3 regions of the Bacillus sp. mrc49 genome follow, and region 3 is predicted to be linked to each of the others. Evidence: a T-box and tRNA genes for the amino acid it is inferred to sense, from the RefSeq annotation. Region 3 holds a T-box; the other regions hold tRNA genes.
What was found. A T-box is a leader RNA that pairs with one kind of tRNA and senses whether it is charged. The one in region 3 lies ahead of argS (arginine--tRNA ligase), so its partner is inferred to be a tRNA-Arg.

Region 1: it encodes a tRNA-Arg, which carries the amino acid that the T-box ahead of argS (arginine--tRNA ligase) is inferred to sense. The anticodon was not compared.
Region 2: it encodes a tRNA-Arg, which carries the amino acid that the T-box ahead of argS (arginine--tRNA ligase) is inferred to sense. The anticodon was not compared.

What each region holds. Positions count from the first base shown of each region.
Region 1 is NZ_PHNG01000703.1:8,107-11,872, reverse strand. It holds gene CVN76_RS16690 (ABC transporter substrate-binding protein) at 1-231, opposite strand, end outside; cobalamin riboswitch at 383-557, opposite strand; gene CVN76_RS16685 (polysaccharide deacetylase family protein) at 635-1,498, opposite strand; tRNA gene CVN76_RS16680 (tRNA-Arg) at 1,718-1,791, shown strand; gene CVN76_RS31080 (hypothetical protein) at 2,248-2,388, shown strand; partial or broken gene CVN76_RS31820 (DNA topoisomerase III) at 2,462-2,805, opposite strand; gene CVN76_RS16675 (DNA topoisomerase III) at 2,923-3,766, shown strand, end outside.
Region 2 is NZ_PHNG01000695.1:17,890-21,655, forward strand. It holds gene CVN76_RS15485 (hypothetical protein) at 1-368, shown strand, start outside; gene CVN76_RS15490 (hypothetical protein) at 381-1,115, shown strand; gene CVN76_RS15495 (ABC transporter ATP-binding protein) at 1,126-1,752, shown strand; gene CVN76_RS15500 (hypothetical protein) at 1,745-2,263, shown strand; tRNA gene CVN76_RS15505 (tRNA-Arg) at 2,440-2,513, opposite strand; tRNA gene CVN76_RS15510 (tRNA-Arg) at 3,251-3,324, opposite strand; gene CVN76_RS15515 (metallophosphoesterase family protein) at 3,498-3,766, opposite strand, start outside.
Region 3 is NZ_PHNG01000671.1:3,163-6,928, forward strand. It holds gene argS (arginine--tRNA ligase) at 1-1,574, opposite strand, end outside; T-box leader at 1,609-1,825, opposite strand; gene CVN76_RS10120 (response regulator) at 1,877-2,383, opposite strand; gene CVN76_RS10125 (fatty acid desaturase) at 2,468-3,499, opposite strand.

The sequences.
Region 1 (3,766 bases), on a different contig from region 3:
AAAGACCACTTCCGTATTGCTTGGTATCAACGTAACGATTTTCTTCGGTTTTTCTTCTATCGTCACCTTTTCACCCGTTGCATCTTTAATCGTAACCGGGAAGGCTTGTTGTGTAGCCTGATTCGTCTGCTGCTTTCCTTTTCCTTCATCGGCCGTGCCGCTGCAGCCAACCATCATGCCAGCCGTCAGCAACATCACCAGTATCAGGCCAAAAATCTTCTTCACGTTCATTCCCCACAATCATTTCATTTAGTTTTAGCCCGCCTTAAGCGAGGACCCCATGACAAAAAGCATCCCCCGTCAAACGGAAGATGCTTGTATGGCAACAATATCATGAAGGACTCTTTACAGTCTGCCACACACCTCCCCATCCGCGTGGGTCACAGGTGTACGAATCTTGGCAGGTCTCCTGGCTCATGGTCATCGTCAACGGCATCTTCCCATATCCCAAACAGTGGCATACAGCCGTCAGCTCCCATATACAGTGGCGGGACCGCGCTGGCATTGAACCAGCTTCCCTTTTAAGTCATTTAGACACCAAATCGTTCATATGTATATAATTTTCACTGCTTATCATTATACACCATGCAAGAAGCGATTATTGGAGGATTTTTCACAAAACGCCTGTCCAGCTTCAGCGATTGGACGCATTTTCAATCAGTGATGCAAATCCCCCGACGGATAATCCCGGTGAAATCCGTACGCGATGCAGGGCATGCATCCCTTGATCACTTGTTGCCCCGCCAGGTTCGGTGGTGACTGCCATCTTGTATCCCGCTTCTTCCGATAACCTGAGGCTCTCCTCGTTATAACGGCCGACTGGATACGAAAGTACCGTCGTCTCCTGGTTCAGAATGCGATCGAATAAATCCTTGGACTGGACCATTTCAGCTTCCTGCTGCCCGGAAGTCATCCGGTTCAGCTCAAGATGGTTGATTGTATGACTCTCGATGGAAATCCCATCCGCACTCATCTCCATCATTTGATCTTCCGTCAGGTGATGAGCTTTACCAATGGACTTCCCGATCATGAAGATGGTCGCTTTCAACTCATATTCCTTCAATATAGGAAAAGCCTCCGTGTAGTTATCTGTATAGCCATCATCAAAAGTAATCCAGACACACTTTTCACTTGGCATTATATTTTCGCTTAAAACGAGAAAGGCTTCATTAGGCGATAAAGTCTGGTAGCCATTTTCCCGAAGCCAAGCCATTTGCAGCCGGAATTCCTCCTTCGGCACCCGAAGGTTATTCCCCTCCGAAATACTATGGTACATCAATATCGGAAGCCTAACCTCGGACTCGGCCCTTATCCAGCCACTCGTATCGATTCGTTCAGGACTTGCTCCATCCTCCGAATCTATTTCGGCCTCATTCTCCTCTGCTGCAGCCACCTCGATATTATCTTCCGCAATCGGCGCAGCCGTCTTTTTACCTATTTTCTCTAAAACACCTTGTGAACAGCCAGCTAAAATAAAAGCCACAAACACTGCTGCCATCCATACCAATCTGTATTTTCCCACTATCATTCTCCTATTTTTTTCTAGCATAATAGTACCAGAAAACCAACGAATAATAAAGTATTCCAATTAACGCAATAAAAGGTAAAAATTATCGTTAAATGACCCGCCAGGCATTTTTTTTCATAATTATAAGCTACTCACTTGAAAAGTTTGCCTATAACCAATATAATAAACAAGTCGTCGACCTTTTAATATGTCCCAGTAGCTCAGCAGGATAGAGCGACAGCCTCCTAAGCTGTAGGTCGTAGGTTCGATTCCTATCTGGGACGCTAAAAAAAACCCCTTACATGTTAAGGGGTTTTTTGTTTTATATAACAGTTTCTTGCCTAAAATGAAAAATCAAATTGCAATATAACCTTTTCACCCTTTCAATAAAATTCTGTAAGTGTTTCTATGACACGTTGTTTTTCTAAGATAGAACATACAGGAAAGCTAAAGGACGACGAATATATAGAAAACCTTGGCGTGAAATGATGTTCGCGCAGGATTGCGAAAAAAATTCAAAATAAATGTTTCAACCTGTCCTACCCGGGTATATAAATACTGTAAGACATTCTCAACCAAAGGAGATGATGTGCATGAGTACAATCAGAAGCCAATGGAACAAGGAGAATGACGCAGCGGTGTTTAGTCCCGGTGATCAGCGTTAGAGTCAATTGAAGCGTTAGATGCTAATCAAAATGGGAATTACTACTCTTCTCATCCAAAGGAGGAAGATACTGATCATGAGTATTTACAGCCGATGGAATCCAGAGAATGATGAAGCGATTTTCAGTCCAGGTGATCAGCAGCCATTCAGTACGCTCATACGAGTAGATTCCGAAAAACACACAAAAAAAATGGACAACACACTTGAATATGAATGACATGGCACCGTACTGAATGAAATTTAGTCGAAGCAGTAATATACAGAAAAAGGATGGAGCGAATGCTCCATCCTTTTTTCTTGTGCGCACTGCAGGCATACGGCGCATTTGTTACACGTGAAACACTTTCCTTGTGGCCGCATTCACGATCCTGACAGACAAGCATTTCCCCCTTTTCATTATTCACTACACGCATCAGCCTGCCACATGATCTTGCTTGCATTTCTGGCGCATATCGTCAATGAAAACCTGTTTGGCAAGAATTCCTTTTGCAATCGCCGTTAGCTTTTGCTCCTCCTGTGCCGTCTAAGCAGGCGACCTCAGGTCTTCAGGCGCCAACTCGAGGAGTTGCTTTCCTTTTGAATTTACGTGAAGGCCCTTCCCTCTCTTTTCGACCAAGAAGCTTTCGAACAGTTGCCACTGTCCCGATCCCGGCGGCTTCGTTTCAAGGGCTCAAATGAACTGTATAGGCCATTCCCTCTTTGAAATTATGTTATATTAGACGGTAAATAGTTAGTAAGGGAGTTTGAACAAATGTCAAAAAGTGTGGTAATTGCTGAAAAGCCTTCAGTTGCACGTGATATTGCGAATGTATTGAAGTGTAATAAAAAAGGCAATGGATTTTTAGAAGGCGATAAGTATATCGTTACGTGGGCATTAGGTCATCTGGTTACTCTAGCAGATCCAGAGGCATATGATATGAAATTTAAAACATGGAAGCTGGAAGACCTGCCCATGCTTCCTGAAAGCATGAAGCTAGTTGTCATGAAACAAACCGGAAAGCAATTCAATGCTGTTAAAACACAATTGAATCGCAATGATGTGAATGAAATAATCGTGGCGACTGATGCGGGGAGAGAAGGAGAATTAGTTGCACGATGGATCATCGAGAAATCAAAAGTGAATAAGCCCATCAAACGTCTCTGGATTTCTTCCGTAACGGATAAAGCAATTAAGGATGGGTTCAATAACTTAAAGCCTGGTAAAGAGTATGAAGACTTATATACTTCAGCAGTAGCACGTTCGGAAGCGGATTGGTATATCGGTTTAAATGCAACCCGTGCCTTAACGACAAAATTCAATGCGCAATTAAACTGTGGACGCGTTCAGACACCGACGGTTGCAATGGTTGCAGCGCGCGAAGAGGAAATTGCGAATTTCAAGCCGCAAACCTATTATGGAATCGAAGCCCAAACAGATGGACTTACGTTAACGTGGCAAGATGAAAATGGAAATAGCCGCAGCTTTAATAAAGAAAAGACCGATGCAATCGTGAAATCACTTGGAAGTAAGGATGCGACTGTTGTTTCCATTGACCGCAAAGCAAAGAAAACATTCGCACCTGGTCTATATGATTTAACAGAGTTACAACGGGATG
Region 2 (3,766 bases), on a different contig from region 3:
TAGGAGGATTCGCTTCAATTTTACCTCACAATTTTTATAGCAGCCATCCTTACCTCTTCTTTGTTTTCATGGTATGTACAATTTATTTATGTTTAGCATTCGTGTTCAGTTTGTTAGCGTGTGCATTGGTTCTTTTATTAAATCGAGAGTATAAAGTCATTGTATCGGTATTAATCATCTATTTTTTGTACGGAAAACTAGGTGTTTACACTCAAAGTGTTTGGTTTGACATTTTCGCAAGCTTTACCGCTTTCAACACCATGTATTCCACATTGGAAGCATTTCTACCATTGGTTCTATTATTTATCATTTCGATACTATTACTGGTAGTGGGTGTAAACAAGACAGTTAAAAATCCTGAAAGTTAAAGGTCTAAAAAAGTGGCGATAAAAAACTATCCAATATTATTACTAACCGTCCTAATATCTTCCGTTTCATTAGCTTTTATTAACTATATCCAAGGCTATCAACATATCATCATCTATATGAATGACTATAATGAATCGTTACCAGCTGAAGCGATCCTTGATCGGATCTTAGTTAATAAAGCCTTTAATCAGATTGAACATATGGAAGGAAATAGCGTTCTCCATTTCATCAGTCCATATACGTTTTATGCAGCGTCGATTTTTTGGGGTTCCATTTCTTTCCTCATGATCAAGAAAACCTATCATCCATTTGTTTTTTCCCGAATCAACCTGCAACGAGAGGCTTTAAGAATAATCAGGGGTCGATACATCCTTCCTGTAACGTTATTTGTATTTATATACGTCAGTTCCATTTTTACGTTCGTTTTTGTTCATGGTGCACTGGAATTTGAGTATCCAGCTTCAATCATAAGACAATTTTTATTTTTTGGCATCGCAAGCATTCTCATTTCCTTAGGACTTTCATCAATCTTGTTTTACCTCTATTTGAAATTCCAAGAAACGACGGCATTATTGACTGTGTTCATACTCATTTCCGTATTATTCATCATGGATCTGCAACTAAAGACGTTCAGCATTGTATTTATTAGTGGAGATGCTTATTTTGTTGGTGGGATGATTGCCGGAATATGCTTAATGATTCTTTCCCACTTTTTACTACGGAACTTGAAATATAAAATTGCATAGGGGCCTTAAAATGATTAAAGTACAGAATATTAATAAGAGCATAAAACATCACACCATTCTAACTAATATTTCCTTATCTATTAATCCAGGTATTTGTGTGGGCTTTGTAGGGCCAAACGGATCAGGCAAAACGATGTTGTTAAAAGCGATTTGTGGATTTACGGCAATTAATGATGGCGAGATTTGGGTGGAAGGCAAACGAATCCTTTTCAGTAAGAAATATATTGACAATGCCGGCATCATCATTGAACAGCCTCCATTCATAAACTACTTAACTGGCATGGATAATTTGTCCATCTTAGCAAATATACAAAAAAAGATTACAAAAGAAGATATCGTTCAAACCTTAAAAAAGGTGGGTCTAGCTCAGGCAAAAGACAAAAAAGTGAAGGAATATTCCTTGGGCATGAAACAACGTTTAAGGATAGCACAAGCCATTATGGAGAACCCGAATATATTAGTTTTGGATGAACCTTTCAATGGATTGGATAAGAAATCCGTTATTGAGATCCAAGAGCTGTTATTGGATTACAAGAAGAACGGAGTCACGATTCTACTAACAAGCCATGATGATAGGCAAATAAATTATCTTTGTGACATAGTCTATGAATTGAATGGGGGCGAGCTCGTTGAATAAAAAATATGCTTGTCTTATCTTGGGCATACTCTTACTAACAGCATGCTCTCCATATGGAATTACTGGAAATCCAGAAGATGCTAGTGATACCGAATCCACTCCTGAAGAAATAGCTGTAATGGAAAATCCTCCAACTTTTTCAATAACAGTGGAGGATTTTGAAAAAGAGATAGTAAACAATGATAATCAAAGGCTCCTGATTAAAACAGAGTCAGGTTTCAATACAAAAGATAATAAGATCCAGCTTACTTATGATTTAACAGATGAAAAGAAAAAACTAGCCGACCTTTTTTTATTCGTTGAGGAATCTAAAGAAGACTTCCCCACTATTGAAAAGAAATTCACGGCTGTTTTAGAAGTGATTTTTCAATCTTTGGACGTATCCTATGATATAAGCGAATTAAAAGCTAATTTAAAAGGAAATGATTTCCTCGGTATGGATACGGATGATGTTTCCGTATCCATAACAAATAATAGTACAAATATTCAATTGGCTATCATTCCGAAATAGCGACATGTACGCCTGAAAGGGCTTAAGCTTATTTTGCGTCAACTGCACTATTATTTATGGTGAAAAATGCATATAATATTTCCGACCCGGAACTTTTCTAAAGACATTTCTAAACAAATAAAAAATCACCCTGGAATGTTGACCAACCAACATTCCAGGGTGATTTTTCTAGTTAGTGTCCCAGGAGAGATTCGAACTCCCGACCGACGCCTTAGAAGGGCGTTGCTCTATCCAGCTGAGCTACTGAGACATGATGCTGTCCCTTATCAGCCAAACAACAGGCATATCAAAGGGTTACAAGAATTAAAACTTTCACTGTAAGACTACACTATATAAATAGTAGGGTTTAGAACAATTCCCTAACAAAGTTCTATTACCATGTATCAGAATACCCTAAAGCTTTAAAGTTTTCAAGTACTTATGTATAATATGTTTGCTTTATTTATCACATACACATTTCATAAAATACTAGTTACTAATTCCGATAGATCCAGAAGACTATGGGGCATGAAAAGCGTAGCACTTTAAGTCTTTCAAGAGCCTAAATAGGCATGATTTTAGCTCGCAGTTTCCTCCACGCATCGGTTGTGCAGTTTCTTATCGTTTAAAGAATGATTTAGAGAAAGAAAACGAGTGGTTTTGTACTTTCTTACGCAGGCGAACATTTATAGACGGAGACACCCTCTCAAAAATTATTGTAAGGACTTAACTAAAAGTTCTATCAGAAGCAGGGGGAAAGGTACATATACATATTCCTTAAGATTATCAGCAACTTCCCCTACTGTTCTATTATCTCCTAATACCCATATCGGAGGAGACAGATGAGGGTGAGGCTGGCATTTCTCTTAATAAGCAAGGAGCACACATTGCGCTGAGCTGCTACAATTCAGTATCTTGACTTGGCAGGCAGGGATATTGCATTGCATGAACGAAAAAAGATATGCTCCCACAGCGTTATAACCTGTGTTAGCATACCTTTTCTGTTAGTGTCCCAGGAGAGATTCGAACTCCCGACCGACGCCTTAGAAGGGCGTTGCTCTATCCAGCTGAGCTACTGAGACGTTTATGATATAAGTTGCGGTAAAACTTATGTATTACCTTAACTGTTCCCTTAGGACACTTCTTATTATAGTAGGATATCAAAAGAAAGTCAACGCTTTTACTAAAAAAGTTTTTTCCTTTTTTTAAAATCCAGGAAGCGGGGAAAAACGCTTCCTGTTCATTATACATGAAGTCATTCGAATTGATAAGTATTTCTTAGTTCATCAACTATTTTTCCTTCAAGGTCATAATAGGTGATTTCAAGTTGGTCTTTTTCGAGTCCCAAAATGGCATAGGTCTTCTCAATTCTCCCCCGCGGCTGACGGATGCTGCCAGGGTTGATGAACAGCTTGCCATCGATCATTTCAGAACCTGCAGCGTGGGAATGGCCAAAGCAAATGATATCAGCTCCCATTTCTTCGCTTTTGTAAGCTAAGTTCATCAACGTCATCTTGATGTTGT
Region 3 (3,766 bases):
ACCAGCACCTTCGTATGTGCATAATACTTATTGAATGCGCGTGCCAACTGCAAACTGAATTTGGCAATCTGTGATGGATCGGCCTGTTCAAAGGATTTTTGGACAATGCTCGGGAACTGCTCAAGCAACTGGATCACGGGCCAAGCATATTCGCCCAATGCCTCAAACTCGATGGCCTGCTCTGTAAATTGCCCCTTTTCCAGCAATGATGAAATTCTGGCATGTGTGTATTGCACATACGGACCGGTTTCGCCCTCGAAATTCATCATTTGCTCCAATGAAAAGTCGATATCATTCATGCGATTATTCTTTAAATCATTAAAAATCACCGCTCCGACACCAACCTGCTTCGCAACCAGCTCCTTCTGTTCCAGCGCTTGGTTTTTTTCTTCAATATTGCGCTTCGCCGTTTCGATCGCCTCAGCCAACACATCTGCAAGCAACACGACCTTCCCTTTACGTGTCGACATTTTCTTGCCGTCCTTCAGCATCATGCCAAACGCGACATGCTGTAAGTCCCTAGACCAATCATATCCCATCTTCCCGATCACCTTGAAGAGCTGTTTAAAATGCAAGGATTGTTCATTTCCGACGACATAAAAGGTTTTCTTGGCATCATACTGTTTTTTGCGATACAGTGCTGCGGCTAAATCACGTGTGGCATAAAGCGTCGCCCCGTCCGTTTTCGTAATCAAACAAGGAGGCATATCCTCCAACTCGACGACAAATGCTCCCTCCGATTGGGCAAGCAAGCCTTTTTCCTTCAACTCCCCGACGACCGCATCCATTTTGTCATTGTAAAATGCTTCGCCCGCATAGGAATCAAAATGAATGCCCAATAACTCATAAATCGCAGCGAACTCCTGAAGTGAAGCATCCCTGAACCATTTCCAGAGGGCAAGCGACTCTTCATCACCCTCTTCAAGCGCCTTAAAGCTGGCGCGTGCTTGCTCATTCAGCGATTCATCCGTTTCTGCAACATCATGAAACTTCACATAAATCTTCAGTAATTCCTGAATCGGGGACGCTTCGATAGCCGCTTTGTCTCCCCAGAGCTTATAAGCAACAATCAATTTGCCGAATTGCGTGCCCCAATCTCCCAAATGATTGATTCGCACAACATGGTAGCCATTCTTTTCTGCTATATTAGCCAATGCGTTTCCGATCACCGTCGAGCGCAAATGCCCCATCGAAAACGGCTTGGCAATATTCGGCGAGGAATAATCGATCACGACATTTTCCTTTGCAGGCTTCATCGAACCATACTGTTCCTTTTCACGTAATACTGCTTGAAGCACATTTTCCGTCACCCATTGCTGATTGACGAAGATATTGACATACCCCGACACTGCATTCACTTCCTGGATCATTCCATCACTTAATTTCCGGGCCACTTCCGAAGCGATCACCTGTGGTGACTTCCTCAGCTTCTTGGCAAGCGTAAAGCATGGAAAAGCAATATCCCCTAACTCGCTCATTTTAGGCTTTTCGATTAATTTTTCAATTTCACTTGTGGTCAATTCATGGTTTAATGCAGTTGAAAGTAAGGCAGCAATTGGTTGATTCATCGTCATTTTCCCTCCTAAACAAAAAAGCCCCCGTCTCTTAATAAGAGACGAGAGCATGAATTCCCGTGGTACCACTCTAGTTGCCACAAATTGTGACCACTTTCCATTGTTAACGGGGTGACTCCCCGATATTCCCTACTAACGTTTCAAGAAACTTCTCCAAAGTGCGCTTCATCCATTCGTCCTGCATCAGGCTCCCACCGTCCCTGACTCGCTTGCCATTTCAAATGAACTACTCTCTTCATCATCGAATTTTCAATATTATGATTTTACCCATATTACACAATTTTAAAAAACGTGTCAACACCTCAACCGGTCGGTGCCTTCATTTTATCCTTGATTGTGGACAAATAATTCCTTACCGCCCCGATTGCGTTAGGCTGCAAAATCGCAGACCCTGATTCAGCTTGATCGTCGGCATGGCACGCATCCGTGAGCTCAGGCGAGTACATTCTCATGCCATCCATGATACGGCGGATCGAGCAGGCTAACTCGTCACTCGGGTTATCCTTCAATAAATAACCACTTACCTTCGCTTTGAGCGCTCGTTGAAAATGACCATCCCGTCGAAACGTCGTTAAAATAATCACCTTGCATGCACATGCCTGTAAAGCTTCCGCTGCCTCCAGTCCGCTCATGACCGGCATCTCCATATCCATGATGCAGACATCCGGATGCAATTGGTGCACAAGGGCAATCGCTTCCTCCCCATTGCTGGCCTGGCCGACGATTTCTATATCTTCTTCAAGATCGAGTAGAGAACTGATCGCTTCTAAAAGCATTTCCTGATTCTCTGCAATCACGATTCGAATCACTTTACGTTCCCTCCTTGATCGAATAACCAACAAAGACTCCCCCAAATCCAAGGATTATGAAGGGAGTCCGAAATCACATTGGTGTCATAGTTCAGATTTCACTTGAACAGGCACACTTTTTTTCGTTATATATTTTATGTCCTTAAAGCTAACAAAATTCTTGTTTTCTTCATCCCATAAGCGGAAACGGAGCGACTGTAAGCTAGTCGCAAGCGTGATCGTCGGGACGTTCTCCAAAGGCTGCGTATTATTGTGAGCCATTTCCAATTTATAGTTAGGAACCCTTGGACTCAAATGATGCACATGATGGTAGCCGATATTGCCTGTAAGGAACTGCATCAATTTCGGAAGCTTATAAAAAGAACTTCCCTCCACTGCTGCCAATACATATTCCCACTCCTCATTTTCTTCAAAATAAGAGTCCTCGAATGTGTGCTGGACGTAAAACAGCCAAATGCCCACTGAACCAGAAATCATGAAGATGGTACCTTGTACCAGAAGGAACGACTGCCAGCCTACGGCCAGGCAAAGCAATACTACTAGAACGGCGATCAATGCATTCGTCAAATACGTATTCATTTTTTCCTTCTTTCTAGCACCTTTACGGTTGAACCTATTCTTAAGAAGGAATACATAAATCGGACCCAAACCAAACATGACCAATGGATTGCGATAAAAACGATAGGCAAAACGAAGCTTAAGCGGCGCTGCCAAATATTCATCCACCGTAAGGGTCCAGATATCGCCTGTCCCCCGCTTATCCAAGTTGCCGCTTGTAGCGTGATGAACCGAATGCTCGTGACCCCATTGATCAAAAGGGAATAAAGTCAAAACACCCATACTTGTCCCGACTATTCTATTTGCACGGCGATTTTTAAAAAAGGAATGATGTGTACAATCATGAAAAATGATGAAGATTCGTGTCAGGAAGCCCGCAGCCAGTATTGCTGGGATCAAAGTTAACCAATATGATACGGAAAGGCTCATATAGGCGAGGTACCATAAAATAAGAAACGGTCCGATCGTATTGATGATCTGCCAGATACTTTCCTTTGTCGTTGATTGTTCAAAAGGAGCAATTTGTTTTCTCAAATTTTTCGTATTTTGTATAGTCATTAATCAATTGCACTTCCCTTTATATGTCGTAATTCTTATTATAAGGAAATGATCATGACATTATTAGTACCAGGTGTCATGACGAGCAGGTGACATATGTCATATACAAAAAATTCCCAACTGCGCATCACTAGAGTATGAACTATGGTAGAAAACCCAACTTCGTTTTTATTCTTTATCATCAGCGAGTTCAGCTTTTTATCTTCGAATTGGTCATTGTTATAGAAGACTTCCCTCATTTCTTCCACAATGTACCTCTATGTTGTC